4 regions of the Streptosporangium sp. NPDC050148 genome follow, and region 1 is predicted to be linked to each of the others. Evidence: riboswitches for the same ligand, from Rfam matches in the RefSeq annotation. Region 1 holds a riboswitch; each other region holds the start of a gene.
What was found. A riboswitch is a leader RNA that binds a small molecule or an ion and turns the genes downstream of it on or off. The one in region 1 is predicted to bind cyclic di-AMP.
Positions count from the first base shown of each region.

Region 1 (7,066 bases):
TGGTCGCCTCCGCCCGCCGCCTGGTGGTGACCGCCGACCACACCAAGTGGGGAACGGTCGGCATCAGCACGATCGCCGAGCTGTCCCAGGCGCACATCGTGATCACCGACTCCGGCCTGTCCGGCGAGGCACGCGAGGAGCTCGCCGCCTCGGTCGGCGAGCTGATCATCACAGAACCGCAGCAGGAGAGCGAGACCGCCACCCGATGAAACGCACCGCCACCCACCTGGCCGACGGCCGGGAGCTTTTCTATTTCGACCGGCGCGACGACGCGGACAGGGGTGCGGCCGACCTGCGCGACCTGCCGCCCCGGCCCGCCGCCTCCGAGCTGCGCTACGACCCGCTGACCGAGGAGTGGATCGCGGTGGCCGGCCACCGGCAGGGCCGTACCTTCCTGCCCCCGGCCAGTGAGTGCCCGCTCTGCCCGTCCGGTCCCGGCAACCTCACCGAGGTCCCCTCCCCCGACTACGACGTGGTGGTCTTCGAGAACCGCTTCCCCTCGTTCTCGGCCCAGCCGGGCGAGTACCCGCAGCCGGGCGGGCTGAGCGAGGTCCGGCCCGGGATCGGCCGCTGCGAGGTGGTCTGCTTCACCTCCGACCACGACTCCTCGTTCTCCCGCCTGTCGCCCGAGCAGGTCGAGCTGGTCATGGAGGCCTGGATCGACCGTACGGCCGAGCTGTCGTCCCTGCCGGGGGTGGAGCAGGTGTTCTGCTTCGAGAACCGGGGCTCGGAGATCGGCATCACCCTGGCCCACCCGCACGGGCAGATCTACGCCTACCCGTACGTGACCCCGCGCACCAGGCTGAACCTCGCGGCGGCCGGCCGCTACCGGGACCGCACCGGGGGCGACCTGTTCGCCGACGTCCTCGCCTCCGAGCGGGAGGCCGGGGTGCGGGTGGTGGCCTCCAACGAGCACTGGACGGCGTTCGTCCCGGCCGCCGCGCGCTGGCCGGTCGAGGTCCACCTCTACCCGCACCGGAGGGTCCCCGACCTGATCGGCCTGGAGTCGGCCGAGCGGGCGGCGTTCGGGCCGCTCTACACCGACGTGCTGCGCCGTCTCGACGGGCTCTTCGACATGCCGATGCCCTACATCGCGGCCTGGCACCAGGCACCGGTCAACACCGGCCGGGACCTGGCGTACGCGCACCTGGAGCTGTTCAGCATCCGCCGCGCGCCGAACAAGCTGAAGTACCTCGCGGGATCGGAATCGGCCATGGGGGCCTTCGTGAACGACGTGCTGCCCGAGGAGACAGCACATCTACTGCGCTCCATTGTCACGAGCTGATCACCGATAGGTCTCGTTTGAGGTCGCGTGACCTGGGGTTTACCACTACTATCCTTCCCACATCGGCTGTAGCAGCCGATATGCCTAATCCCAGGCGCCTCGCCCGGGAGCCGGGGAACCACCGCACCTGGGGTGAAACCACTTCGGTGGAAGGGCATCCTCCAGCCCGAACCCGTCAGCTAACCCGGTAGGCGGAAGGAGAGGAGAGTTCGTGGCGGCCTCGTCCCCCACGTTCCGTCGCCATGCCGCTCTGGTCCTCTGCGTGGGCTCGATCGCCGCGTTCACCCTCGGCGCTCCCACCGCGGGAAGCGCCGACCCCAAACCGTCCGAGGCCGAGCTCCGCGCCGACCTGGTCAAGCTCAACAAGAGGATCGACGCGCTGATCGAGACCTACGCGGCCAAGCGCGAGTCCCTCAACAAGGCGGAGAAGGCCGAGGCCGTGGCCAAGCAGAACCTGCGCAGGGCCGAGGAGGTCTACGCCGAGAACGAGAAGCAGGTCGACTCCATCGTCCAGCTCCACTACCAGAGCAGCATCGGCGGCCTGCCCGCCCTGCTGTTCGCCGACGACATCGGCGGCGCGGCGGTGATGGAGCAGCTCACCGCCGAGCAGAGCGCCCACCTGCAGGGGTTCGCCCAGAGCGTGGAGCGCAGGAAGAGGTCGGCCGAGACCGCCGCCCGCCTCACCGACGACATCGCCGAGGAGGCCAAGGAGGTCCAGGAGCGGCGCGAGGAGGCCGAGGACCTGATCGAGGAGATCAAGGACAAGCTCGACAAGCTGGTCCCCACCGGTTCGGGCCGCCGCTCCGACGGCAGCTGGGCCCCACAGCTGCCCACCGGCGCCGACAACATCACCGACCGGACCCGGATCATGCGCGAGGCGATCAAGAGGCGCTTCGACCTGCCGTACTCGGTCGGCTGCTACCGGGCCGCGAACGACGGCGGCGAGCACCCGCTGGGCCGCGCCTGCGACTTCATGATGAGCACCGGCGGCACGATGCCCACGGCCGCCAACCTCAGGCTCGGTGACGAGATCTCCGCCTGGGCCATCAAGAACAAGGCCAGGCTCGGGGTGAAGTACGTGATCTGGCGCCAGCGCATCAACCACGGCTCCGGCTGGAGGGCCATGTCCAACCGCGGCGGCGTCACCGCCAACCACTTCGACCATCCGCACATCTCGATGTACTAGCGCTGCGACGGACTGACCTGCGATTTCTCGGCCACCTACACCTCTTGGGGCATGTTCAGGGCACTTCGTCCCGTCGCCCGTGCGTCTTCGACCGTCTGTTTCGTGCGGTCCTCGCCGGAGGCGCCGGGTGCGCGCAGCGCCCGCAGGGTGACCCCGGGACCGGCGTGATAGCACATTCCGGCTCCGTAGGCCATGTCCCGTCCGGGATGCTCGGCCCGGCGTGCGGGGGGTCGATCCGCCGAACGGCACATGGGAACCGACGGGGCCCGGCGGCAGGGTTGAGGCATGGCGGCACGGCACCCTTTCCGGGATCGCCGGAGCAGGCCTCACCCTCACACCTCAAGGAGCCGTTGACATGAGATCCGCAATGATCCGGGCAGGGGTCACCGCCGTCGCCCTGTCGCTGGCCACGGTCGCGACGATCGGTACATCGGCCTCGGCCGCGTCGCCCGCGACGAGCAAGGACCCCCGGTGGCACGTGTCCGGCACGGCGAAGATCCACTTCGAGCCGGCGGCCGACGACGACATCACCTTCACCATCACCGCACGCGGCGTCTTCACGGAGGCCGAGGGCATCGTCAAGGTCGACCACTACCTCGCCGACGGCAACGGCGGGGGATTCGAGGCGGAGGTGGACTGCCTCGTGGCGGGTGGCCCGGTCGCGACGGTGACCGCCGTCATCACCACCTCCACCTCGTTCCCGGTCGGTACCCGGGTCGCGGTCAGCGTGTACGACGGCGGGACGGACAGGTCCGGCGGCGGTCGTGATCGGATCGGCTGGAACTGGTCGGTACCGACCGGCACGGTGCAGCCCTGTACGGCTCCCGCGACGTTCGCCACCGTCGAGCGGGGCGGGTTCACCGTCGTCGGCAAGGGCTGGCCCACACCTCCCGCGCAGACCGGCACGGGGAGGTAGCGCGCCACGGCCGGCTCGTCCGCATGCCGCACGGGCGGCGTTCACCGAGCCGGTACCGCGGTAGGGCCGGGTTCGGCGACCGGTGGTGAGAGGGTGGTCCTCACCTGACCGGGCCGGCGAGCCGTCTCGGCTCGTACCGCATCGCCTCCACCGGAAGGCCGGATCCGCCGGTGCACGTGCGGGCATCCGGCGGGGTCCCGGTTCGACGGTCTCCGGTGGACATACGGGCCCGTACGTGTCCGTACGGCCGAAAACCGCTTGCCCCGGGGGAACGGGCTCGGGGAACGTGGTGTCCATGACGCTCTGACGGACGGTCCCCTGTCGCTCCTGTCACCCCCAGTCATCCCGACATGTCACGGCGCCGGCTCGTTCCGCGACGCCGTCATCCCGTATGCCCCCGCCAAGGTAAGAGAGCCTTTTTGTCCCAGCAGCCCTCCCAGCAGCCCTCCCGGCGGGAGTCCCGGGAGTCCCCGCCGCCCGCCGCGGCCCCGGGTCCGGCCCCTGGTCCGGAGCCGGGTCCGGGTCCGGGTCCGGCCACCGTCAGTGTGTTCGCCTCCCCCGCGAGCTGGATCGAGTCCGACGCCCTCGCGCAGTGCCACCAGGTGGCCGCGCTCGACGGCATGATGCACGTCGCCGCCATGCCGGACCTGCACCCCGGCAAGGGCGCCCCCATCGGGGCCGCCATGACCTCCACCGTGCTGTACCCGTTCCTGGTGGGCTCCGACATCGGCTGCGGCATCGCCGTGTTCCCCATCAGGCTGAAACGCGCCGTCCCCGAGAGGCTCGCCGCCCGCTTCCCCGACCTCGATCGCGCGCTGGACCCCGAGCGGGACGCCGGCGACCCGGCCTGGGCCGTGGTGAAGGGCGACATCCCCGCCGGTCACGCCGAGGGCCTCGGGACGGTCGGCCGGGGCAACCACTTCGTCGAGCTGGCCCGGATCGGGACCGTCTTCGAGCCGGGCCACGCGAGCCGTCTCGGACTCGCCGAGGGCGACCTGGTCCTCGTCGTCCACAGCGGTTCCCGGGGGCTGGGCGAGCGGATCCTGCGGGCGCACACCGAGGTCCACGGCGCGGGCCCCGCCCCCGACCCCGGCGCCTACCTGGCGATGCACGACGACGCCGTCCGCTGGGGGTCGCTCAACCGGCGGCTGCTGGCCGCCCGGGTCGCGCACGCCCTGGGGGCCGAGCCCGCCGAGCCGCTCGTCGACCGGTGCCACAACCTGGTCGAGGTCCGCGACGGGCTCTACCTGCACCGCAAGGGGGCGGCGCCGGGCGACGGGTGCGACGTGCTCGTCGCCGGTACGCGAGGCACCCCCTCCTACCTCGTGGCCGCCCACGCCGGGCCGGACGCCGGGCACTCCGTCGCGCACGGCGCGGGCCGCAAGATGTCGCGTGCGGACGCCCTGCGCCGGGGCCGGGCCAAGCACACGGTCGAGGAGCTGCGCCGCACGCCGGTGGGGTCGCTGGTGGTGTGCGGGGACCGCCAGCTGCTCTTCGAGGAGGCGCCGACGGCCTACAAGCGCATCGAGCAGGTGATCGCCGACCTGGTCGCCCACGACCTGGCCACGCCCGTGGCCGCCACGATCCCCCTGGTCACCTACAAGACGGCCGACCTCGGGCCCGCGCCCCGGCGGGACCGGCGCCGCGAGCGAGGACGGCGGTGAGCGTCCACCTGCTCCTGTCGGCCGGGCGCGGCCCGGCCGAGTGCGCCTGGGCGCCGGCCCGGCCGCTGCGCCGCCTGACGGTGCGCCGGCTCCGGTGACGGCCGTTCCCGGCCTGGCCGGTCGCCTTCAGGCGGAACGGCGCCGGGGCGGCGGTCGTGGCCGCCCCGGCGCCGGGGGTCATCGCGCGGTGGCGCTGTTGCAGGTCACGGCCGGGGTGGCCGCGGTGCCGTTGGCGGTGAAGCCGAAGGTGGTCGACTGGCCCGCCGCGATGGTGGCGTTGTAGGGGGCGTTACGGACCGTCACCGTGGAGCCGGACACGCTCGCCTCGCCGTTCCACAGGCTGCTGACGCTCTGCCCGCCGGGCCAGGTCCACCGCACGGTCCACCCGTTGACCGGCGCGCTGCCCGCCCGGACCGTCACGGTCGACTGGAAGCCGCCCGACCAGCTGTTGGTCGTCGCGATCGTCGCCGAGCACTCCCCCGTACCAGGGGTCGGAGTCGGGGTGGGCGTGGGTGTGGGGGTCGGGGTCGGGGTGGGGTCCGGGTCCGGGTCCGCGGCGTTGAGGGCGTCCAGCACGGCGTTGTAGGCCGGCTTCTTGTTGCTGCCGCTGAACAGCAGCGGGGTGTCACCCGAGCGCCAGGAGTCCTGGTCCCGTACGCCCCAGACGGTGATGCCGGTGCAGCGCGGCACGGCCAGGCAGTCGTTGGTGACGCTGGCGTAGGTCGTGGGAGAGGCACCCTGGATGTCCAGTTCGGTGATCTGCACGTCGACGCCCAGGGCGGCGAAGCTGGAGATGGTGGTGCGGAAGTTGCTGTTGTAGGGGCTGCCGCTGTTGAAGTGCGCCTGCAGGCCCACGCAGTCGATCGGCACGCCGCGGGCCTTGAAGTCGCGGACCATGTTGTAGACGCCCTGGGTCTTGGCCCAGGTCCAGTTGTCGATGTTGTAGTCGTTGTAGCAGAGCTTGGCGGCCGGGTCGGCGGCGCGCGCGGTGCGGAAGGCGACCTCGATCCAGTCGTTGCCGGTGCGCTGGAGGTTGGAGTCGCGACGCCCGCCCCCGCTGTCGGAGAAGGCCTCGTTGACCACGTCCCAGGCGTAGATCTTGCCCTTGTAGTGGTTCATCACGCCGTTGATGTGGTCGATCATCGCCTGGCGCAGCGCGGATCCCGACAACGCCTCCATCCAGGCGGGCTGCTGGGAGTGCCAGGCCAGAGTGTGACCGCGGACCCGCTTGCCGTTCTGCACGGCCCAGTTGTAGACGCGGTCGGCGGCGGTGAAGTTGAACTGGCCCCGCGCGGGCTCGGTTGCGTCGATCTTCATCTCGTTCTCGGCCGTGACCATGTTGAACTCACGGTTGGCGATGGTCGTGTACGCCGAGTCGCCGAGCTTGCCCGCCGAGATCGCGGTGCCGAAGTAGCGGCCGCTCTGGGCCGCGGCGGCGCCGAGTGTGCTCGCCGCGGCGCTGACCGAGGCGGTACCGGCGGTGCCCGCGGAAGCGGCGCCGGCCGCCACCGGGCCGGTCACCGCCGTGAGCGTGCCGAGCACGAGGGTGCCGAGGGCACCGGCGACCAGGGCCCGGCGAAGACCGCCGAGGGGCCGGCGGGTCCGGGGTGGGGGTATGGCGTTCGTGCCCATGTCTGAGCCTCCATGACCGAAGTGGGGGAAAGTGGGAGGAAGGGGTGCACGCAGGGCGACGCCGCGCCGCTGTCGTCGAACGCACACCATGAGGGCGTCGCGGTCCGCCGGAGCCTTCGTGCACCACCACCGAGCACGGCCGGACCGTTTCAGGGCCTAGTCTGGAAACACTGCCGAAACATGTCAAGGTCCGACTGAAAATTTCGGCCCCCGGGTGCGTCTGCCCGGCCGTCCCGCTCCGCGGCGCATCCTCTCTCCGGCCACCGGATGCGGCGGGACGGCACGTCGACCGGCCGGATGACCTCGTCCGTGAAACATTCATCACCGGGCTACTCCCTGGGGTGGTCGGCGACGCAGTTCGGCCGCGCGGTCACCGGGCCGTC
Region 1 covers NZ_JBVJIA010000014.1:175,968-183,033, reverse strand. Annotated here, with positions in the region: gene ACZ6RT_RS18230 (DeoR/GlpR family DNA-binding transcription regulator) at 1-209, shown strand, start outside; gene galT (galactose-1-phosphate uridylyltransferase) at 206-1,285, shown strand; cyclic di-AMP (ydaO/yuaA leader) riboswitch at 1,357-1,493, shown strand; gene ACZ6RT_RS18220 (coiled-coil domain-containing protein) at 1,497-2,471, shown strand; gene ACZ6RT_RS18215 (hypothetical protein) at 2,827-3,387, shown strand; gene ACZ6RT_RS18210 (RNA ligase RtcB family protein) at 3,933-5,051, shown strand; gene ACZ6RT_RS18205 (glycoside hydrolase family 10 protein) at 5,229-6,683, opposite strand.

Region 2 (7,066 bases), on a different contig from region 1:
GTCGCGGGCGCCGTGGCCGGTCAGGACGTGGAGGGTGAGGCCCTGCTCACCGGACGGGGCGGGCTCGCCGAACGCCACCCGGTAGGTGAGCTCCTCGGCCGCCGAGCCGTCCAGGTGGATCTTGAACTCGTAGCGGGCCTCCGGATGGAACCCCGGCCGCGTGCCGGACCCCGACAGGGAGCTGTTCACGTCGAGGACGAAGACGGTCCCGGTCTCGCCGCGGAAGACGTAGTGGTCGGTGATGTCGAGCCGGCCGTCCTGGCGGGCCTGCTCGGAGTCGAGATGGTGCGACATGGGCCCGCCTTTGGATTCCGCCGGTTTCTCCTCAGGGACCCTCACCGTTTTCGGCGCGGACGACACGAGCGCGGACGTTCAAAATCGGCTCAAGCCTGTACGGGGTTCACCGCAGGGCCCGCAGGTAGCGGCGCATCCGGCGCTTGGCCCGGTACCCGGCGCGCAGCACGTTCGGCGGGACCTCCACGCGCATCCGGGCGCGGCGGCGGGCGGCGGCGTACTGGGGGCCGTCCAGCAGGGAGCGGGCCGGGACGAGCCGTCCCGAGCGGGCCTGGCCGACCAGGGAGACCATGCGCGAGATCCAGTCGTCGTCGGCGCCCGGATGGAAGTAGTTGGCCCTGCACCAGGCGTCGTCCGGGTCCAGGAAGCGCCCGGCGGCCAGGTCGTCGAGGGTGCCCAGCAGCCCGCTGTCCTCGAAGACCAGGTTGATCATCTCGGCGTTCACACCGAAGTCGGAGAGCACCAGCAGCGGCACCTTGCCGGCGATGGCCTCCAGCGCGGCGGTCGAGCTGACGGTGACGAACCCGGCCGCGCAGGCCAGGTGCTCGTGCATGGGGCCCGTGGCGAACCGTACGGCGTCGTCCCGCACCCGGCCCTGCTCGACCAGCGACCGCCACAGGCCCATGTAGTGGTAGCGCTCGTTGTGGGTCTGGCGTTCGGTGTCCAGGGCGCGGAGCTTGACGACGACGTCCAGGTCCGGCCGGTGCCGGGCCAGCTCGGCCAGGGCCAGCAGGACGCTCTCGCGCTCCTCCCTGCGCCTGGGCACCTTGGCCTGGGTGGCGAACACCACCCGGTCGCGCGGGCCGACGACGGCGGGCCGCACGGCGGCACCCGTCCCGATCACGGCCCCTGCCCCGGCCTCGATTGCGGCCCCGGCCCCGGTTCCGGTCTCGGTCCTGGTCCCGGTCCTGGTTCCGATTCCGGTTCCCGCGACGGTTCCGGTTCCCGCGACGGCTCCCCCGCCGGGTGCGCCACCGGTGCCGTGCAGGAACGGCAGCCGGGCCAGGCCGACCTGGCCGCCCCCGCCCAGCGCCCGGCCGATCGCCGAGAACTCCTCGACCTCCCGGCCGCTGTGCAGCACGAACAGCTCGCACCCGCTGCGGAACAGCCACGCCTTCTCGGTGGCGGGAATGGAGATGCCGGGCAGTCCCGACGCGAACACCGGCCGGGGCCGCAGCCCGGCCAGCACCTCGGCGACCAGCACGTCCACCACCGGCCCGGTGCAGGCCACCAGTACCACGTCGGGCCTGAACCGTTCGGCGGCCCGGCGCAGCGCGCGGGCCGAGAGCACGGGCGGCTCGGCCGCCGACCCCGCGACGGCTGCCTGGATCTGCGCCGGGGACGGCACGATCGGGGTGCGGATCACCGCCAGCTCCGTCGTGCAGCCCGAGGGCAGCCCCCGCAGCAGGCAGGCCGCCCACTTCAGGTAGGAGTCGGAGTCGGCCACGGCCAGGACCTTCAACGAGAACCTCCAGCCGGGGGTGTCTCCCCCGGTGTCGTACGTGGACAGGGAACGCGGCACCGCAGGCGCTCGCGGGTGGCCGATCCCCGGGCTCCGGGCCGCGGGGATCGTGGCGTCACGGTGTCATCGCGTCACGGCCCGATGGCTCCCGGGCCCGGGCGGGCGGCTCATGGTCCGGCGACCCCGGTGTCGTGATGGGCGAACATCGACAGGTGGGAGCGGAGCGAGGGCGCCGCCTCGGCCGTCCACCACTCGTCGGGCACGTCCACCGTCCGCACGGCCACGCCCCGCGCCGAGAGCAGGATCCGCAGGGAGGTGACCGCGGTCGACGGCAGGCTCAGCACCCGCTGCTCGGCGGCCAGGCCGCGCAGCGTCAGCTCCGCGGGGATGCCGCCGTCGTAGACGGTGATCCCGCGCTGCTCGGCGACCCGGGCCAGGTCGCCCGGGTCCTCGCGGCGGTGCGGGAAGTAGGCCACCGGCCCGTCCGCGCCCAGCCCGGCCAGCCAGGTGAAGTAGTGCTCCCGGTGGATCAGGCCGTTGCGGACCAGCGAGGTGCCCAGGACCACGGTCCGCTCCTGCGGGCGGGGCCTGCGCAGCGGCTGCGAGCGCAGCCAGGCGAAGTCGTGGGTGACCAGCTCGATCCCCCTGGCCCGTACGGCCTTCGCCAGGTCGGGGGCGACGGGCAGCGCGGTGAAGATCGAGAGCCGGCCGGAACGGGCGGCGGCGCGCAGCCGCAGTCCGGCCGCCACGCCCAGGACGGTCCTGAGCCGCCCGGCCCCGCCGCGTGCCCGCAGCAGGGGCGTGCCGGGCCTGCCGGTGATCAGCTCCAGGAGCCTGATCGTGGCCAGGCCGTCGTCGACGATCACGACCCGGCCGGGGGAGGCGGTGAGCCAGCGGAACTGGACCTTGCCGGAGAAGGCGTCGCCCAGCGCCCAGGTGCGTCCCCGGGGCGGCCGGGGCATGTCCGGGCGGGCCTCGGCGAGTTCGAGGCCCTCGGGCAGCCCCAGGCGTCTCAGCTCGCGTCCCGTCACCGCCAGGGGGCGCAGGCCCGCCCTGGGCACGAGGTGGCCGCGGGGGCCGAGCAGCCCCGCGTGATGGGCCTCCACGGCGCAGAGCATCTGCAGCGGAGACTCCACCCAGGCGACGGCCGAACCCTGCTCCCGCGCGTGGTCTCGGCCGTCCTCCACGCCGGGCGATGACCCGTTCACGACCGCCACACCGTAACCCGGTGGCCTTACCGGTCCGGGAACTGCGGGTGAACAGCGGACCACGCGCGCCAACTTGTGATCTTGCGTGGCTTCGCGCGGGGCGCCTGGCCGTTCCGTACACTGCCCGTACCTGAAGATCCACGCCGGGCACCGGCGGGTCGGCCGCGCGGGTCGCAGGGCCGTGCGGGACCGGAGAGGGGCGAGCCATGTGGACGGCCGAGGACGTTCCCGACCTGACCGGCCGCACGGCCGTCGTCACCGGGGCCAGCGGGGGCATCGGCCTGCCGACGGCGCTGGAGCTGGCCAGGCACGGCGCCCGGGTCGTGCTGGCCGCCCGTGACCCCGGGCGGGGCAGGGCCGCGCTGGAGGCCGTCAGGGCCGAGGTGCCGGGGGCCCGGGTGGAGGCGGGGGCGCTCGACCTGGCCGACCTGCGGTCGGTGCGCGCCTTCGCCGAGACCGTCCGCGAGCCGCTGGACCTGCTGATCAACAACGCCGGGGTGGGGCCGATGCCCCGGGGGACGACCGCCGACGGCTTCGAGACCCAGTTCGGCGTCAACCACCTGGGGCACTTCGCGCTGACCGGCCTGCTGATGCCGCGCCTGCTGGCCGCCCCGGCGGCCCGGGTGGTCACGGTCTCCAGCGACGCGCACTCCGTCGGGACGATCGACTTCGACGACCTGGGCCTCGAACGCCGGTACGGCAGGTTCTCCTCCTACGGCCGTTCCAAGCTGGCCAACCTGCTGTTCACCCTGGAGCTGCAGCGCCGCGCCGACGCCTCGGGGGCGACCCTGCTCAGCCTGGCGACCCACCCGGGCACCACCGCGACCGGGATCCTGAAGACGGGCGTGCTGACCCGCCCCCTCAACGCCCTGATGCGCCTGGTGCTGCAACCGGCCACCAAGGGCGCCCTGCCGTCCCTGTACGCCGCCACCTCCCCCGAGGTCACGGGCGGGCAGTACATCGGCCCAGGGCCGAAGGTGCTGCGCCCCTCGGCCCGGGCGACCGACCCGGAGGTGGCGGCGCGGCTGTGGGAGGTGTCGGAGGAGATGACCGGCGTGCGGTTCGGGGAGACCCGGCGGCTGCCGTGAGGGGCCGCCTCCCCGCTTGAACAGGGCATTGAGGAGGTTTTGAGAAGACTTTAGGAAAGATCGTCCGCCTCCCCCGCAGTTTTTACCATCGAAGGCCAGTTCGACAAAGGCGGTAGGTAAAGAGTCGCCCGGGGACCGGCCCTTCCCGTCCCGTGACCACCGGGCCGGACGGCGGGCGGACGCGGACCCGATCTCCGGATCGCCGGGGACACCGGGCTTTCCAGTCACCGCCCCGAAGAGGTCCGGGCGACGGCGAGGGCATGGGACGACCCGCGGGGAGGGTGATCCACTCCCCTCCCGGGGGCGCGGAACGGCATCCTCTACCCCTCTGACCAGGCCCTATCACCATGAGAAGGCAATGTGTCCTGCTTGTAATCGTCTGACCGGATGACGTAGGTTCATCCCGTTCATGGCAAATGTCTGGGTCTACCAAGGTCTGAGCATTGCCGTCACATTGCCCGACCGCGTCTTACCTGGGCGGACCCCCTCCGCCCCCGGTGAGCACGGCCGCCGAATCCGCGAGGTCTGCGGAACCGGGGAACCACGTTCCTGGGGTGAATCAACGCATACGTGCGTCGTAGGGCACTTCCCAGCCCGAACCCGTCAGCTAACCCGGTAGGCGGAATGGAAGCGACGCAAGGAGTCGAACCCCCATATGACCGAGCACCGCTCCACCCCCACCCCCATCATCCCCCGCCTGGCACGAATCGCCCTCGGCGCCTCCATCGCACTGACCGCGGGAGTCATGGGCCCCGCCGCCCAGGCCGACGGCCACGGCGCGCTGAACACCCCGCCCGCCGACACCAAGACCGCCGAGGTCTCCTCGGACTCCGGGTCCGCCAGGACCCCCCTGGAGGTCGTGGCCCAGCGGCTTCCCAAGGTCACGGCCGCGCAGGTGCTGAACCTGGCCGCCCAGCAGATCGGCGTCCGCGAGAACTCCATGGGCGGCGGGACCAAGTTCCACCAGTGGTACATGTCCTCCCCCCGCGCCCAGGAGACCGCCGCCCGCGACGGAGGCAACATCTACGGCTACGCCAACGCCCCCTGGTGCGCGATGTTCGTGTCCTGGGTCGGCGAGATGGCGGGCATCCGGCCCACGATGGGCTGGGACGCCTACACCGTCACCCACGCCAAGTGGTTCGCGCAGAACGGCCACTGGGGCACCACCCCCACCCCCGGCGCCGTCGTCTACTTCGACTGGGAGGGCGGCAAGAGCATCGACGGCATCGACCACGTCGGCTTCGTGAAGCACGACAACGGCGACGGCACGATCACCACGATCGAGGGCAACACCGGCAACGGTAACGTCGAGCAGCTCGTCCGGCCCATGTCCGAGGTCGCCGGCTTCGGCTACCCGGTCTACGCCGGCTGATCCGGCCCCGGCCGGCACCGCGACTCACGCGGCTCACGGACTCACGCGACGGGGTCCGCGCCAGGACCCTGTCAGGGTACGTGTCAGACCCCTCGCACCCCCTCCCCCCTTCCCCCTTCACACCCCCGTCCATCCGCCCGTCGTCCCGGCCAGGCCGGGAGACGGGCCTCGTCATACCTCCGGCGCCCGCCCGTCCCGCACGAGGGCTCCGATCGCGTACGGGCCGGCGTCTCCGGCGTCCCTGCATCTCCGGCGTCTCTGCGTCTCCGGCGTCCTCGCGTCTCCGGCGTCCCCGCGTCCTCCGTGTCTCCCGTGCGGATGCCGTCCCGCGCGCGTGCGGCCGCGCGCCGGGCACGATCACCGCCCGGCCCCGCCACGGGCCGCCGCGGGCCGTCGTGTGCCGCAGCGTGCCGTCACGAGGCGGCGTACGCCGTCACGAGGCCGCGTACACGACCGGACGTCGCGCACGGTCACGCGCGGGGTCCGCCGCGCGGTGGTCCCGTCCGGTGCCGGTTCGTGGTAGGAGCGCGAAATGCCCTGACTGTATGCCCGTGTGATGGGAGCGCTCCCAAAACCCCATATGGGATGTATATCACCATTTAGGCGCCCCAGGACCCTCAAAACGCCTTCCATGTAACGGTTGAGTTTCGGTCTATTGACGTCCTGGTTGCCCATCGTCCACTCTTCGTGGGAGCGCTCCCAAAGCACATTGAGGAAAGACCGCATCGTGAGGCCGCGTTTGTCGGGGACCGGTACGCGATGTCACCTCCCAATGATTCGGGCGACCACCTGAGAGGGGTCCGGAATGTTGAACAACAAGCGGCAGGGCAAGCTGGCCGCCGTAGCGGTCATGGCGGCCACCGCCCTGGCCATCACGTCGTGCGGTTCCAGCGAGCCCGCCAAGCCCGCGGCCGGCGGTTCCTCCGCCGCCGCGGCCGAGCCGGTGACGATCACCGTGCACACCTTCGGAGGTGGCGAGAACTTCGGCTATGACAAGGCCGTGGAGACCTGGAACGCCGCTCACCCGAACATCCAGGTCAAGTACCAGAACCTGACCGACCGGTTCGAGGACGTCTACCTGCCGCAGCTGCTCCAGCGTCTGCAGGCCGGCAGCGGCGCCGCCGACATCATCGCCCTCGACGAGGGCGCGATGGGCCTCATGAAGGCCCGTCCCCAGTTCTTCACGGACCTGGCCCAGTACGGGCTGGACAGCCGCAAGGCCGACTTCCCCGCGGCGAAGTGGGACAACGGCATCAACGCCGACAACAAGCTCTTCGCCCTCGGCACCGACATCGGCGGCATGACCATGTGCTACCGCAAGGACCTGTTCGAGAAGGCGGGCCTGCCCACCGACCGCGAAGAGGTCGGCAAGCTCTGGCCGGACTGGGCCGCCTTCATGGAGGTCGGCAAGAAGTTCCAGGCCGCCAACCCCGGCAAGAGCGACCCCAAGTTCCTCGACGGCCCGAACACGCTCTACAACGTGATCCTGTCGCAGGAGGCGCCGAAGAACGGCAACGTCGCCTACTTCGACAAGCAGAACCAGCTCGTCATCGAGACCAACCCCGCGATCAAGACGTCCTTCGACACGGTGAAGAGCTTCAGCGAGGCGGGCCTGACCGCCAAGCTCGCGTCCTTCACCCCG
Region 2 covers NZ_JBVJIA010000040.1:40,035-47,100, forward strand. Annotated here, with positions in the region: gene ACZ6RT_RS32275 (DUF4331 family protein) at 1-294, opposite strand, end outside; gene ACZ6RT_RS32280 (DUF6716 putative glycosyltransferase) at 401-1,816, opposite strand; gene ACZ6RT_RS32285 (hypothetical protein) at 1,924-2,964, opposite strand; gene ACZ6RT_RS32290 (oxidoreductase) at 3,171-4,052, shown strand; cyclic di-AMP (ydaO/yuaA leader) riboswitch at 4,551-4,689, shown strand; gene ACZ6RT_RS32295 (CHAP domain-containing protein) at 4,708-5,424, shown strand; gene ACZ6RT_RS32300 (ABC transporter substrate-binding protein) at 6,230-7,066, shown strand, end outside.
Region 2: linked by a shared signal. The riboswitch ahead of ACZ6RT_RS32295 (CHAP domain-containing protein) and the one ahead of ACZ6RT_RS18220 (coiled-coil domain-containing protein) in region 1 are both predicted to bind cyclic di-AMP.

Region 3 (7,066 bases), on a different contig from region 1:
CCCCAGGTCGAGCGCCGTCCGGGCGTACGGAGATCCCGGCGCAGGCCGACGGCGAAGACCAGCATCAGCAGACCGGTGACGACGAAGTTGGCGACCTGCGTCCATCCGTACGGACCCAGGGACAGGGAGCTGACCGGATGGCGCATCGGGTCGTAGCCGGCGCGGGTGGCCCCCTCGATCAGGAACGCGGTGACGAACAGGAGGCCGGCGGCCACTCCGCACAGGTAGGGAAGGGTGGCGCGTGGCGCCGTCGTGTTCTCTGCCGGGGTGCGCATCGATCCTCCTGCACGGGAGACGTCACGGTATCGGGGGAGAGGAACCGCCGGGTGCTTCCCAGGAACGCAGTATCCGCCTGCCGGACGGGCCGGAGCCAGTGCTCGGCCGTGACCTGAGCCCGTCCTGGGACCGGAACCTCCCCCGCGGTCCTCTTCCGGCCGATCAGGCGGGGCCGACCCCGGAGATCTGGTAGCGGGACACGTCGGCGTCGCGGATCATCGCGGACCGGTCGTCCTCCGGGCCGGAGCCCCGGAACGCCTCCAGGGCCTCCTCCGACTCCCACCGCTCGTAGACGTTGATCCGTCCGGTCTCGACGAGGTCGGCGCCGAGCGTGAAGTCGAGGCAGCCGGACGCGGCGCGGGCCTGCTCGACCACGGGCACGCACCCTCGCAGGTAGTCGTCCCGGGCGTCGGGGTCGACGCGGATCCAGCCTGAAACAATGATCATGCCGCCACCCTATGGCCCGCCACCGACAGGATCACCGCCGGACCGGAGCCGGTATGCAAGGGCTGACGCTTCCGTGCCGGTCGCGCATATCGGGCGCCCGCGGGGCACGTAGGATCCGACGGCCGGGCAGGTACGGCAGAGACGAGGACGGCGAGGGCGCGGTGTGAGTTTTGATCTCGGAGTCTGGCTCGGAACCGAACCGCTCACCGCGGCCGAGGCCCTCCGCCGGTACCTCCTCCGGACCGGGAGCGAGATCGCCTGCGGCGAGCCGAGCCCGGAGGTGGCGGCCTTCTACGAGGAGCTGACGTCGGTCTTCCCCGACCTGACCGCCGAGAACTACGCGACCTCGCCGTGGTCCGAGCCGTTGAGCGTGGGGGAGGACTTCGTGCTGATGAGCGCGGTCTTCCCCCGGGCCGGGGAGGTGTGCCGGGTCGTGCTGGAGATGTCCTGGCGGCACCCGCTGGTGATCTTCGAGCCGTAGGGGTGCCTCACGGGCCGTCGCGGGCCCTTCGCGTCGTACGGCGCGACGAGCCGGTCGGCGCCGGTCGGTGCGGGTCGGTGCCGGTCGGCGCGGTGAGGCCGCTCAGCGGCTGACTGCGTCGCCGGACGGGCGCAGCAGGCCGAGGTCGGAGCGGCGGGGGAGGCTCTCCCAGTCGCCGTCGGCGGTGACCGCGAAGGCCCCGGCGGCCGACGCCGTGGCCAGGCGCTCCTGTGGATCGGCTCCCGCGAGGGTCTCGGCGATCCAGCCCGCGGCGAAGGCGTCCCCGGCGCCCACCGGGTCGACCTCGGTGACCCGGTGCGGCTCGGCGTGCCGTACGACGCCGTCGGAGAGTTCCATCGCGCCCAGCGAGCCGCGCTTGACGAGGACGTGGCGCGGGCCGAGGTCGGCCAGGGCGCGGGCCAGGGCGAGCTGGTCGTCGCCCTCCACGACCAGCCGGGCCTCGGCCTCGGTCGCGAACATGACGTCCACCGTCGGGACGATCTCCCGCAGCACGGCGGACGCCTCGGCGGGCGTCCACAGTGCCCGGCGGTAGTTGACGTCCATCGACACGGTCACCCCCGCGTCGCGGGCCTCGGCGATCGCGGCCCGGACCGCCTCGGCGGCGGAGGCCGACAGGGCCGGGGTGATGCCGGTGACGTGCAGCACGCGGGCCGAACGGATCATCGAGGTGTCCAGGTCGGCCGGGCAGAGCCGGGATCCGGCGCTCGCCGAGCGGTAGTAGCGCACGTCCACCACCTCGGCCGTGCGCCTGCTCTTGATCATCAGGCCGGTGGGCGCGTCCGGGTCGACCCGCATCCCCCGTACGTCGACGCCCTCGCCCGCCAGCGTCGAGCGGAGCAGTTCCCCGAACTCGTCGTCGCCGACCCTGCCGATCCAGGCCGAGCGCCCGCCGAGCCGGGAGACGCCGATGGCCACGTTCGACTCCGCGCCCCCCACGCCCAGCCCGAAGTCGCGGGCGTGCCTGAGCGGGCCGGTGCGCCGCGCGCTGAACAGTGCCATGCTCTCGCCGAGCGTGACCAGGTCGGTCATGGAAGGGGCTCCTCACGCAGCGGGGTCGGTGATCGGTCGTACCCGGCCGCCCGCCGGTCCTCCCGGGATGATCCGGTACGCCGAATACCAGGTCAAGGGAGTGGATAGCGCTTTCTCGCGGCCATCGAGCAGCATAACGTCCCCTACCGGACGGCCGTCGAGCGGCATGGATCTTCCTCTAATTTTTGCTCGGTCCAGGGCACAACTGTCCCTCGGGGTGCTTGACAGGCCAAAATTGATCCGTGGTCAGGATCGGATCGGTAGAGATGAACGATTGCGAGCAGGGGAAGCTTCCGCCCGTTCTGCGCCAGTTGTTCGCCGACGGAGCCGACGGAGCTCGCGGGATGAGCGGAGGTGAGGGCAGGAGGCTCTCGGTGGACCTGCCGCCGGGTGAGCTGGTCTGGCCCGACCCCGGTTACGCTCAGCTCGCGATCCGTCACCGTCCGGCCTTCTGGCTCAGCGAGGTGACGGTCTCGGGGGAGTACTGGGCGCGGCTGCGGGCCGAGCACGAGCGGTCGGGGCTGTGGCCGGTGCTGCTGGAGGACTCCGTCCAGCCCTGGTCGGCCGGTCAGATCGCCCCGGACGCGGCGGCCGAGATCGACAACTACCACGTCGAGGCGTTCATGGCCGAGGTGTGGTCCGACTGGATCGCCAGGGCCCACGTCGACCAGCTCGAACTGCTCGACCCCTTCGGCCCGGAGTGCCCCGGCCCGGCCCCCGCGGGCAGGCTCGCCGCCGACCCCGGGGTGGTCGCGGACTGGTACGCGGGGATGGTGGCCGAGCGCAGGACGCCGCTCGGGCTCGTCGCGGTCGACCGCGGTGCCGACGCCCTGGCCGTCATGGGCTGGCAGGGCGCGCTGAACCACAACGAGTGGATGGTCCCGCTCGCGGCCGTCGTGCGCAGCTGGGAGGACAGGTTCGGGGTGCGGGTGGTCGGGATGGGGTTCAACACCCTCGACGTCAGCGTGGCGGCCCCGCCGACGACCTTCGAGCACGCCCTGCAGGTCGCCGCGGAGCACTGGACGTTCTGCCCCGACAGCATCATCCAGGGCGCGGGGACCCTCATCGACTACGCAGAGCAGATCAAGGGCAGGAACGCCTGGTCGTTCTGGTGGGACTGAGCCGTCCCGGGGCCGGGGGGCCGCGATCCCCGTAGCGGGCGGGCCTGTGGGGCCGCGAGACGCCCGTCCGAACAATCCCGGATGTTGAGTGCTTTAGAGGACTTTTTGCCAACAAGGTAGATCTTCTGGGGTTTTCGTGGTCTTTGCTTTGCTTTGTCTGGTTCTCGTGGGTAGTGTCCCCTGTTATCGGCCGGTGACCTGCCCTTCACAAGAGGGAGCGACCGCCCGACGTCGAATCCCGCAGGCCGGATGCCGCGGGAACCGGGGACCCATTTTCCGGGGTGAATCCGCCGCTCATGCGGCGGTAGGGCAACTCCACCGCCCGAACCCGTCAGCTAACCCGGTAGACGAGATGGAGAGGAGACCCCCTCATGGATGACCGCGTCACCGCGTCGGTGCACCCCCTGTCCGCGCCGACCACCTGAACCTTCCCCTGCCCCCCGTCCCCCATCCCCCGTACCTTTCGCGCCGCGCCTGATCGCGGCATTTCCAGGCAGCGCTCTGCGTAACGACTGGTTCGTCCGGTTACGCATTTTTTCCGACAGCGCGCCCTCGCCCGTGCGCCCCTTTTCGGCGTGTCGCACGCGGTAGCCCCGTTCCCTCGCGAAAGAGCCTTTCCCCCATGAGCCTCTTCTTTGGCATGCACAAGAACCGCCTGGCCGCCGCCGCCCTCGTCGGGGTGAGCGTGCTCGCCTCCGCGGGCGTCGCCTCCGCACTCCCCGCCTCTCCGTCCCTCGCCGCCGCCACCACCTCCGCGGTGAGCGGCCCCGAGGACGGCGTCGAGGCCGTCCTGCTCCACGGATCCACCCGCGCCTCCTACTTCTGGGACGACTCCTCCGGCCGCGCCGGGGACACCGGCCTGCCGGCCAGTGGCAAGCCGATGCAGAAGGGCATGATCGCCAGCCCGAGCTGGCCGCTGCTCACCGAGGGCTACATCCTCTACAAGGGCAAGCGGGCCAAGTTCTTCGTCGGCGACCGCGGCCCCGGGGTGCCCTCCAATCGCGGCATCATGCTCGACATCGACGCCAAGACCTTCGCCGACCTGACCGGCGGCACCTTCAACGCCGGCACGCTCGGTGTGGACGGCAACGGTGGCATGGGTCACATCGACGTCGAGTACGTGATCACCCGGTGGGGCGACGGCGTGGGCAGGAAGAACCACCCCGTGGCCTTCTCCACCGGTGCCTGGGGCCGCAAGGACCCCAACCCGGCCGATCCGCCCAAGACCGTGCTGGCCAAGTCCGGACGGCCGAAGAAGGTCACCGGGACCGAGCAGGTGAGCGCCGCGCCGATGTCGGCCAAGCCCAAGGTCATGGCCGAAGCCCTCTCCGCGGCCGGGCTGAGCGTGCGGGAGCCGGGCGCCGTCGTCTGGTAGCCGGTCGTCGCGACCGGCCCCGCCGGTGCCGGATCCTCTACAGAATGGCATTCTGTTTCGCAGGATCAACACGGTAGGAGTGCCATGACGACTCTGCGAACCCGGGCGAACGGCATCGAGATCGCCTACGACACCTTCGGCTCCCCCGAGGACCGCCCGCTCCTGTTGATCATGGGACTCGGTTCCCAGATGATCCACTGGGACGAGGACTTCTGCGGGCTGCTCGCCGGGCGCGGGCACCACGTGGTGCGTTTCGACAACCGTGACGTCGGTGAGAGCACCCACCTGCACGAGGCCGGAGCACCCGGACCCGGCTGGAACGGCCGGGTCCCCTACCTGGTCGGCGACATGGCCGACGACGCCGCGGGGCTGCTGGAGGCACTCGGCCTGGACTCCGCGCACGTGGTGGGCGTCTCGATGGGCGGGATGATCGCGCAGTCGCTGGCGATCCGCCACCCGCACCGGGTGCGCAGCCTCACCTCGATCATGTCCACCCCCAGCCCGCGGGCGGCGCCCCCGACCGAGGCCGCGATGGCCGCGCTCATGTCGCCGCCCTCGCCCGACCGCGAGGCGGCGATCCGGCGGGCCGTCGCGACCTGGGACGTCATCGGCTCACCCGGTTACCCGGCCGACCGCGAGCGGATCGCGAGGGTCGCCGCCCTTAGCTACGACAGGGCCTACGACCCGCCGGGCACCGCCAGGCAACTGGCCGCGATCATGGCCTCCGAGGACCGCGCCCCGCTGCTGGCGAAGCTGACGGTGCCGGCCCTCGTCCTGCACGGGGAGGACGACCAGCTCGTCCCGGTCTCCGGGGGGATCGCCACGGCCGAGGCGATCCCCGGCGCGCGCCTGCTCACCTTCCCCGGCATGGGCCACGACCTGCCCCGCGAACTCTGGACGGCCTTCGCCGACGCGATCGAGGAGCTCACCGGCTCCGCCGACCAGGCCGCCGCCGCGGCACGCTGAGGACCCGGCGTCCCGGGCCCGGGACCGTACGCCCCGGGGCCCGGCCGCCGACGGACGACCCGTCGACGAACGACCCGCCGGCACACGGGCTCCGGGAACACGGACCGCCGCAACCCGGACCGCCGGGACGTGCGCCCGGGACGCGGATCCGGGACGCGCCGGGAGGTTCAGACCTCGATCTTCTCCTCGATGCTCCGGAGGGTGTGCCGGGCGAGCGCCAGGTTGGACCGGTTCCGGTCGAGGGCCAGGTACATGAAGAGACCCTTGCCGTTCCGGCCGGTGAGCGGGCGGATCACGTGGTACTGCGTACCGAGCGTGATGAGGATGTCCTCGATGCCGTCCTTGAGGCCGAGCGAGTCCATGGTCCGCATCTTGGCCTTGACGACCTCGGTGTTGCCGGCCGCGGCCACCTGAAGGTCGAGGTCCTTGGAACCGCCGAGCGCGCCCAGCGCCATCCCGCTGCCGTAGTCGACGATCACCGCGCCGATGGCGCCGTCGATCGCCATCATCTCCTTGAGAGAGATGTCCATGTTGCCCATTCCTGCCTCCGCTCACTGGATGTTCACTGGGATATCGACGTACGCGAGGTGATGGCGGCCAGCCGGGCCGCCGTCTTCCTGCCCTCCAGCCTGAGCAGCCCGAGGTTGGTCCCCGGGCGCGCCAGCACTGTGAGGACGATCGTGGGGCCGGCGGCGTAGAGGGCCGCGTGGCCGTTGGTGCCGGAGATCAGCGTCTCCTCGAAGCCGCCCTTGCCGGTCATGCCCGTCATCCGACGGCTCAGGGCCAGCAACGCGGAGGAGAGCGCGCCGGTCTGCTCGGTCTCGTCGTCCAGGTCGCTCGCTATGGTCAGGCCGTCGACGCTGCTCGCGATGCTCCCGTCGACGTCGGGGATGCGCTCGCGCAGCAGCGCCATCTCACGGCGTACCTGCTCACGCAGTTCCACCGGCACCCTCCTTCCGATCAGCTTCGGTGTCCGCAGCCTTATCGGCATCGAACCGGGCTCATGTCAGTGCCTCCAATGCGTTCCTGAGCCGGATGAGCAGGTTCACGTCGGCCGGGTCCCCGTTCGCCCTGGGCAGCCACTCCGCCGTCCGCGTGGAACCCGCCGGGGCGTGCGGGATGTCCGTGGCGCCCCTGGCCCGCCTGGGCAGCGAATCCCGCGCGTCGGGCTCGCCGGGAACCTCGCCCGACCCCGACCCCGACCCCGACCCCGGAGCCGAACCCGGACCCGGAGCGGCGCCCGGGGCCGGAGGCGGGGCCGGAGGGGGAGCGGGAGTCGAGGCCGGTCTCTGGAGCAGTCCCGAGGAGGCGAGCTGCCGTACGGCCAGCAGCACCGAGTAGGCGGGGCGG
Region 3 covers NZ_JBVJIA010000007.1:225,891-232,956, forward strand. Annotated here, with positions in the region: gene ACZ6RT_RS10395 (DUF998 domain-containing protein) at 1-275, opposite strand, end outside; gene ACZ6RT_RS10400 (putative quinol monooxygenase) at 439-723, opposite strand; gene ACZ6RT_RS10405 (hypothetical protein) at 887-1,204, shown strand; gene ACZ6RT_RS10410 (sugar kinase) at 1,307-2,254, opposite strand; gene ACZ6RT_RS10415 (DUF4253 domain-containing protein) at 2,599-3,375, shown strand; cyclic di-AMP (ydaO/yuaA leader) riboswitch at 3,595-3,740, shown strand; gene ACZ6RT_RS10420 (hypothetical protein) at 3,998-4,750, shown strand; gene ACZ6RT_RS10425 (alpha/beta fold hydrolase) at 4,835-5,716, shown strand; gene ACZ6RT_RS10430 (hypothetical protein) at 5,884-6,255, opposite strand; gene ACZ6RT_RS10435 (roadblock/LC7 domain-containing protein) at 6,279-6,659, opposite strand; gene ACZ6RT_RS10440 (DUF4388 domain-containing protein) at 6,718-7,066, opposite strand, start outside.
Region 3: linked by a shared signal. The riboswitch ahead of ACZ6RT_RS10420 (hypothetical protein) and the one ahead of ACZ6RT_RS18220 (coiled-coil domain-containing protein) in region 1 are both predicted to bind cyclic di-AMP.

Region 4 (7,066 bases), on a different contig from region 1:
GTCAAGGCGGCGAGGGACGTGACCACCGCCGCACCGGCGGAACAGGGGCCGATTTCCCGAAAAATACGGGCCTGTACGCGCGTCGCGAACCCGGCGTCCGGAGGGCCGCGGGACCTGCCGATCCGGCAAAATCTTGTTCTGTGAAGATGCCGGTCGCCGCAGCCAGGGGACGGTTACGGGTCCACGCCCGAGGCAGATCATGACTTAACCGCAAAGGCGCTGACATATCATGAGTACTTCACGTATGGCCTGCTATGTCAATAGTGCGGCAACGCCATGAAGGGCGGAACTTGACGACCTTTGAACAAGGCGTTTACCGTTCCTGGCGGGCGGTATTCATTCATGGTGCCTTAGGCCCGGTTTCCAGAGTGGGGGGAGTGACTCTTGATGGCATATCCGGAAGTGGATTCGCGCCATGGCGACAGCCCCCTGGGCATGGGCGATATCGGTCTCAGCGCCGACGACCTCGTGCTGCTGGCTGAGCTCGCCAAGGGCGTCACCGTCGACAGGGTGGGCCGCAGGCTCGACATCAGCGGCCGGACCGTCAGGCGCAGGCTCAGGGGCATCTGCGACCGCATCGGCGTCGCCACGGCGATCGAGGCCGTGGCCTGGGCGGCCCGCCGCCGCCTGATCTAGCCGGCCGCCGCCCGGATTCAGCCGCCCGCTCCGCCCGTCCGTCCTCGGCCGAGGCTCGATCCCGCGCCGGGTGGGCGCGGGACGCGTCGAACGGGTGGTGGCGGTCAGCCGGCGATGCGCACGCCTCCCACGAAGGGCCGGTTGTCGATCGTGGTGATGTGGATGACGTCACCGGTCCGGGGGGCGTGGACCATCAGGCCCGCGCCGATGTAGATCCCGACGTGGTGCAGGTCGCTGTAGAAGAAGACGAGATCGCCCGGGCGCAGCTCGCTCCGGGAGACGCGCGTGCCCGCGGTCCACTGGTCCCCGGTGTAGTGCGGCAGGCTGATCCCGACCTTCTGGTAGGCCCACATGACCAGCCCGGAGCAGTCGAAGGAGTCGGGCCCCTCGGCGCCCCAGACGTACGGCTTGAGCTGCTGGGTCAGCGCCCAGCGGGCGGCCTCGGCCCCCTTGCCGCTGCCCACGATGGGCGCGTCGACCTTCACCCGGGCGCCACGGTTGCCGATGGCCTGGGCGCGTACCTCCTTGAACAGGTCGCTCTCCACCCGCGCGACCAGCCGCTCGATCTTGGCGCGCTTGGCGCCGATCTCCGTCAGCAGCTTCTTGACCTCGGAGGTCCTGGCCTTGGCACCGGCCTGCGCCCGCTCCGCGGCCTCGATCGCCCGGCCCACCTGGGCGACCTCCTCGCTCTGCTGCTGCTGCAGGGCGTAGCTGGTGGTGGCCTGGTCGAGGAAGTTGTCGGGGTCGGACGTCTGGGTGAGGGTGAGCCCGGCGTTCAGGCCGCCCGACATGTAGCTGCTCTGTGCCAGCAGGGCGGCCTTGGTCCGCCGCGCCGCCAGCTCGGACTCGCTGGTGGCCAGGGTCTTCTTGGCGCTCTCCGCGGCACGCTGCGCCTGCTTGAGCTTGACCCGCTCGCCGTTGTACTGCTCGGCGAGCGTCTCGATCTCGTTGTGCAGCTTCTCGGCCTGCGCGGCCAGTTGCTTGAGGCTGGGCTCGGGGTCGGCGGAGGCCGCGACCAGCGGGGTGCCCAGGGTGAGGGTGGCGAACGCCAGGCCGATCACCACCATGCGGTGGCGGAGCCCTCGCGGCGCGCGTCGTGGACGGTGGGCGTCGCCACCCGCCTGGTCTCCTCCGCGGTCGCGCGTGCGCTTCACCAATGGACTCCTCTCCTCGGCCGCCTACCGGGTTAGCTGACGGGTTCGGGCCGGAGGGCAGCCCTACCGGGTGCGCCGGTGGCACTCGGATTCACCCCGGGGGACTCGGGTGGGTCCCCGGTTCTCCCTGCGGGAGATTCGGCGGGTCAGGCTTTTCACATCTCTGACATCGAGGACGGAGATTAGTCCACCCCTGGTTCCTGCTCAACCAGAACTTCGAATTCAGTAGAGGTTTCGCAACTGAAATGTCACGGACGGATCACATCTCAAAATGATCACTGAGGCCTTTACGGGCCCTTTGCCCAGGGGTTCATCGGGCCCGAGGGGGTCCGCCCAGCTCCGGGACCGTACCGAAGATGAAATGCGACACACTTCGACTCCCGATGCCCAGCGTGGTAATGGGACTACCAAGGGTCATGAGAGGGGGGTGGTGCGCGAGTTAGGGGTGAGCCGTAATGGGGGGACGGCGAGGACGTACGCTGATCGGTCATGGAGCAGGTTGCGGAACAGTCTCCGGCGCCGGTCGTGCGCGCCCCCGCCGAGGCAGGAAGCGGTGGTGAATCCCGGACCGGCACGGAGCGGGAGGGGCCGCCGGAGGCGGCCGGCGTCACCGTCCGGCGTGCCCGCACCCCGGACGTCCGCGCCATCCGGCGCCTGGTCGACACCTACGGCGGCGCGGGACCTCGCCTGCTGGAGAAGGCCACCGTCACCCTGTACGAGGACGTCCAGGAGTTCTGGGTCGCCACCGACGAGCACGGGGAGGTGGTCGGCTGCGGGGCGCTGCACGTCCTGTGGGAGGACCTGGCCGAGATCCGCACCGTCGCCGTCGACCCCGCCCGCCGGGGGGCGGGGATCGGTCACCGCATCGTCTCCGCGCTGCTGCGCACCGCCGTCGAACTCGGCCTGCGCCGCGTCTTCTGCCTGACCTTCGAGGTGGACTTCTTCGCCCGGCACGGGTTCCTGGAGATCCAGGGCACCCCCGTCGCCCCGGAGGTGTACGCCGAACTTCTCGCCTCCTACGACGAGGGCGTCGCGGAGTTCCTGGATCTGGAGCACGTCAAGCCCAACACCCTGGGCAATACGCGGATGCTGCTGCATCTGACACGTGAGCCCGACGTGAGTGACTTTAGAGCTGACACAACGGAAAGGTGACTGTTGTTGCCTATGTCGATACCTTGTGCTGCAGCAAGCATGTGAGTCTGACATCTGCCACATGCGCAGTCTAAGTGAGGTGACGCGGTGAGCACCGGACAGCCGCCGTATCCACAGGATGATCCCGACCGCGATCGCACACCGTCGGGGCAGCCTGAATACGGACAGCACAACGCGGGTCGAGCCGCTGGTGAACTCGACCCCGACATAACGGTCGTGGGATATCGGTCGGAGGCCTCACAGCCGAACACCGGTCCTGGACAGGCCCAGGGCTACGGCCAGCAGGGCTACGGGCAGCAGCCCGGTTACGGCCAGCAGGGCTACGGCCAGCAGCAGGGGTACGGCCAGCAGGGCTCGACCGGCGGGTACGGGCAGCAGCCCGGCTACGGCCAGTCCTCCCACGAGCAGCCGGGCTACGGTCAGCAGGGCGGCACCGGCGGCACGGGCGGCTACGGCCAGCCCGGCTACGGCCAGCAGGGCGGCACCGGCGGGTACGGGCAGCAGCCGGACTACGGCCAGCAGCCCGGCTACGGCCAGCAGGGCGGCACGGGTGGCTACGGCCAGCCGGGTTACGGCCAGCAGGGCGCGACCGGTGGCTACGGACAGCAGCCGGACTACGGCCAGCAGCCCGGCTACGGCCAGCAGGGCTACGGGCAGCAGTCGTCCCAGCCCGGGTACGGCCAGCAGCCCGACTACGGTCAGCAGGGCTACGGTCAGCAGGGCGGGTACGGCCAGCAGCCGGACTACGGCCAGCAGGGCTACGGTCAGCCGGCGTACGGCCAGCAGGGCTACGGACAGCCCTACGGCGGCGTTCCCGGCGCTCCGGCGCCGCTCGCCGAGTGGTGGCAGCGTCTGGTGGCACGGCTCATCGACGGGATCATCCTGGGGATCCCGACGTTCATCATCAGCGCCGTGCTGGCCGCCGTCATCGTCACGTCCCCCAGCTTCGACAGCACGACCGGGACCCTGGACGCGGGAGGCGGCTTCTTCCTCGCCACCCTGCTCACGTCCCTGCTCGCAGCGGCGCTGTACTTCGCCTACGAGTTCTTCATGACGACCAGGAGCGGGCAGACCGTCGGCAAGATGGTCATGGGCATCAAGATCGTGCCCGTGGGCAACGTCGTGCCGCCGGGCGGGCTCAGCAACGCCGTCGCGCTCAAGCGGGCCGGCGTGTTCTTCGGCCCGCAGTTCCTGTCCTGGGTGCCGTTCCTGAACTGGATCGTGCGCATCTTCTCCCTCCTGAACGTCCTGTGGCTGCTCTGGGACCAGCCCCTGCACCAGGCTCTGCACGACAAGGTGGCCGACACGGTCGTCGTGAAGATCAAGTAGTTCCCCCGAAGAGACGGGACCGGTGGTTCGACCGCCGGTCCCGTTCTTCGTGCGAGGGCCTTCGTGCGCGTCCCGCGACACCAGGGGCGTCGACGCGACGCGACGCGATCCCGACCCCGCGACCCCGGACCCCGGACCCCGTGATCCCTGACGCGAGGTTCCTGACGCGAGCCCCTTCCGGCCCGGTCCTCCGAAAGCGGCCCTTCCGGTCCGGCCCTTCGAAAGCGACCCTCGGAGGCGGCCTTTCGAGCCCGCCCCTCAAGGCCCGCCCCTCAAGGCACGGCCCTCGGGACGCCGGCCTCGCCCCGGCCCCCGGCGCCCCCGCCCCCGGCTCCCGCACACGCGCCTCCCGCCGCCCTCTCGCGTACGGCTTCGCACCCGGCCTCCAGCACGCGCGGCGTCCTCCATGAGCCCTCGCCGCGACCCCGCCCCCGGGCCTCCTGCCCCGAGCCTTCCGCCCCCCGGGCCTTCAGGCGCGTGGGCCTTCCCGCGGACCTCCTCGTCCCCATGGCGTCGTCCAGTCCCCACGGCGTCCTCCACGGACCCTGACGCGCGGCCTTCCCACGCCCGTTCTCACGCGTCCACACGCGCGGGATTTCACGCACACGCCTTGATGCACTCGCCTTCACAGGCGCGTCTTGACGCACTCGGCTTCGTCGGGGCCGGAAAACGAGAACCCCGAGGAGCCCTAACGGCCGGGCCGGGCGGGACGCCGTGGACACGCGAACCCATTTACTCCCGGACGCGGGACGACTTATGACCGTCCCTTGGCCCGGTCCAGGAAAATATCCGCCCTCGGCGCCACCGATGTCCTCGTACCGCTATGGCCCCTCAATGGCCGGATCGTCCGCCGTCGGGAGTTAGCCCACCACTCACCGAATGGCCGCTTCCGCCCGCCAGGAGTGTCCTGCGCGGTGCTCACGGCTTTCTCCCGTTCGTCTTCACGGTGTGTTCGGGGCGACCGATGAAGGCCTTCTTAGGGATCCGGAACGGGGGGGCGCGGTCTTGCCGGGGTTGCGCGAGGGGGGCTCGCCTTTGGTGGTTATACGGTCTACGACTATGTGCGGCCGGTCGGAGTGAGTCATACTCCAGGCAAGAAAGCACTGAAGATCCGTCTTGTTACAAGCGCTCGCGTCGCATCGGCTCCGGCCGGGCCATGAGGCGGGAGGCTCTCCGCCCGGTGTTCCGCCGGCGGCGGGCATTCCCGTGATGAACCCGTCCGTTGCGGATCCCGGGATACCGGCGGGGCGCCGTTCCTGCCGGGATGCCTTCTGAGCAGGGACTTCCCCGTGAGGGAGGGGGTGGTGTGACGGCCGGAACGCCCGCGCGGCCGGGTATTCCGGAGACGACGATGATCACTTGATCTCCCCGGCTGTTTTTCTTGACGGCTTTACGGGTGCAACCGGTAAGGCGGCTGGAGAGAAGCATTAGGCTGGAGACCGACGGGCGTGGCGCCCCTGAGACGCATGTCGCCGGTCGGTGGCGCTATGGTCATCCGTGAGCGGTTCCGGACCGATCGGGCACGCACCCGTGCCCGGGGTCGCCGCCACTTTTCCCGGTCCAGAAAGCCCATCCACGGTGCGGAGCGAGGACGAATGTACGCAGTATTGTCCGCGTTGATACCCCCGGCGGTCGTCGGCGGGGCCTTCATCTTCGGAGTCGTCAAGTTGGTTCGGAGTGAAGCCGCCGGTCGGCGCCAGGCAAAACAGGCCGATCCGGCCGAGACGCAGAACAGCTGATCCACCACGGAGCCGCACCGGGGGCCCCGGTTCCCTGTGAGAATCGCCAGGCTTCTGGAATTGCCGCTCTTGGGTCGCGGGTATATGTTTGGCTTGCGAATGAAACAATACTCCGCGAAAGGATTGTGTAGATGGCCAAGCAGATCCAGGAGATTCTCATCGACGACCTCGATGGGGGTGAGGCCGACGAGACCGTCACCTTCGCGATTGACGGCACCAGCTATGAGATTGACCTGAGCGACGTTAACGCCAAGAAGCTCAGGGACTCCCTGTCTCCTTTCGTGCAGAGCGCCCGTCGTTCCGGCGCGCTGCCGGCCCGCCGCCGCCGTGCGGGCGGGGCGCGGGCACTCACCCGCGAGAAGAGCGCCGACATCCGGGCGTGGGCCAAGTCCCGCGGCATGAATGTCAGCGAGCGCGGCCGGATCGCGTCCAAGATCGTCGAAGACTACGAGCGGGCTCACTAGACCGGCACGGCCGGTCGAGTGAATCATGCGGTTATGGCGGTCACGGTGGGGTCCGGTGGCGGCCATGACCGCATGATGCGTTCGGGGAGCCGACAAACGTCGTTCGCTTGCGGCGTAGCGGGAACATCCCGCCCCCCGTAAGTAGTTGGATGAGGGTGAACGCCCTGCTCTCGGGGAACGTCTTCTGCATAGAGCGGTCGCCGGGTCGGGGCTACCATGCGGGATGACAGGGCCCGGATATCCCGGACCTGCCTGACCGCTCTGTGAGGAGCGACGAGATGTTCGAGAGGTTCACCGACCGCGCACGGCGGGTTGTCGTCCTGGCCCAAGAAGAGGCCCGGATGCTCAACCACAACTACATCGGTACGGAGCACATTCTTCTTGGCTTGATCCATGAAGGTGAAGGCGTTGCCGCCAAGGCTCTGGAGAGCCTCGGCATCAGTCTTGAAGGTGTGCGTCAGCAGGTCGAGGAGATCATCGGCCAGGGTCAGTCTGCGCCGTCGGGGCACATTCCGTTCACCCCGCGTGCCAAGAAGGTCCTTGAGCTGTCGCTCCGCGAGGCCCTGCAACTGGGACACAACTACATCGGCAC
Region 4 covers NZ_JBVJIA010000008.1:278,773-285,838, reverse strand. Annotated here, with positions in the region: gene ACZ6RT_RS12110 (helix-turn-helix domain-containing protein) at 436-636, shown strand; gene ACZ6RT_RS12105 (C40 family peptidase) at 741-1,790, opposite strand; cyclic di-AMP (ydaO/yuaA leader) riboswitch at 1,796-1,944, opposite strand; gene ACZ6RT_RS12100 (amino-acid N-acetyltransferase) at 2,280-2,942, shown strand; gene ACZ6RT_RS12095 (RDD family protein) at 3,159-4,271, shown strand; gene ACZ6RT_RS12090 (Lsr2 family protein) at 6,142-6,474, shown strand; gene ACZ6RT_RS12085 (ATP-dependent Clp protease ATP-binding subunit) at 6,753-7,066, shown strand, end outside.
Region 4: linked by a shared signal. The riboswitch ahead of ACZ6RT_RS12105 (C40 family peptidase) and the one ahead of ACZ6RT_RS18220 (coiled-coil domain-containing protein) in region 1 are both predicted to bind cyclic di-AMP.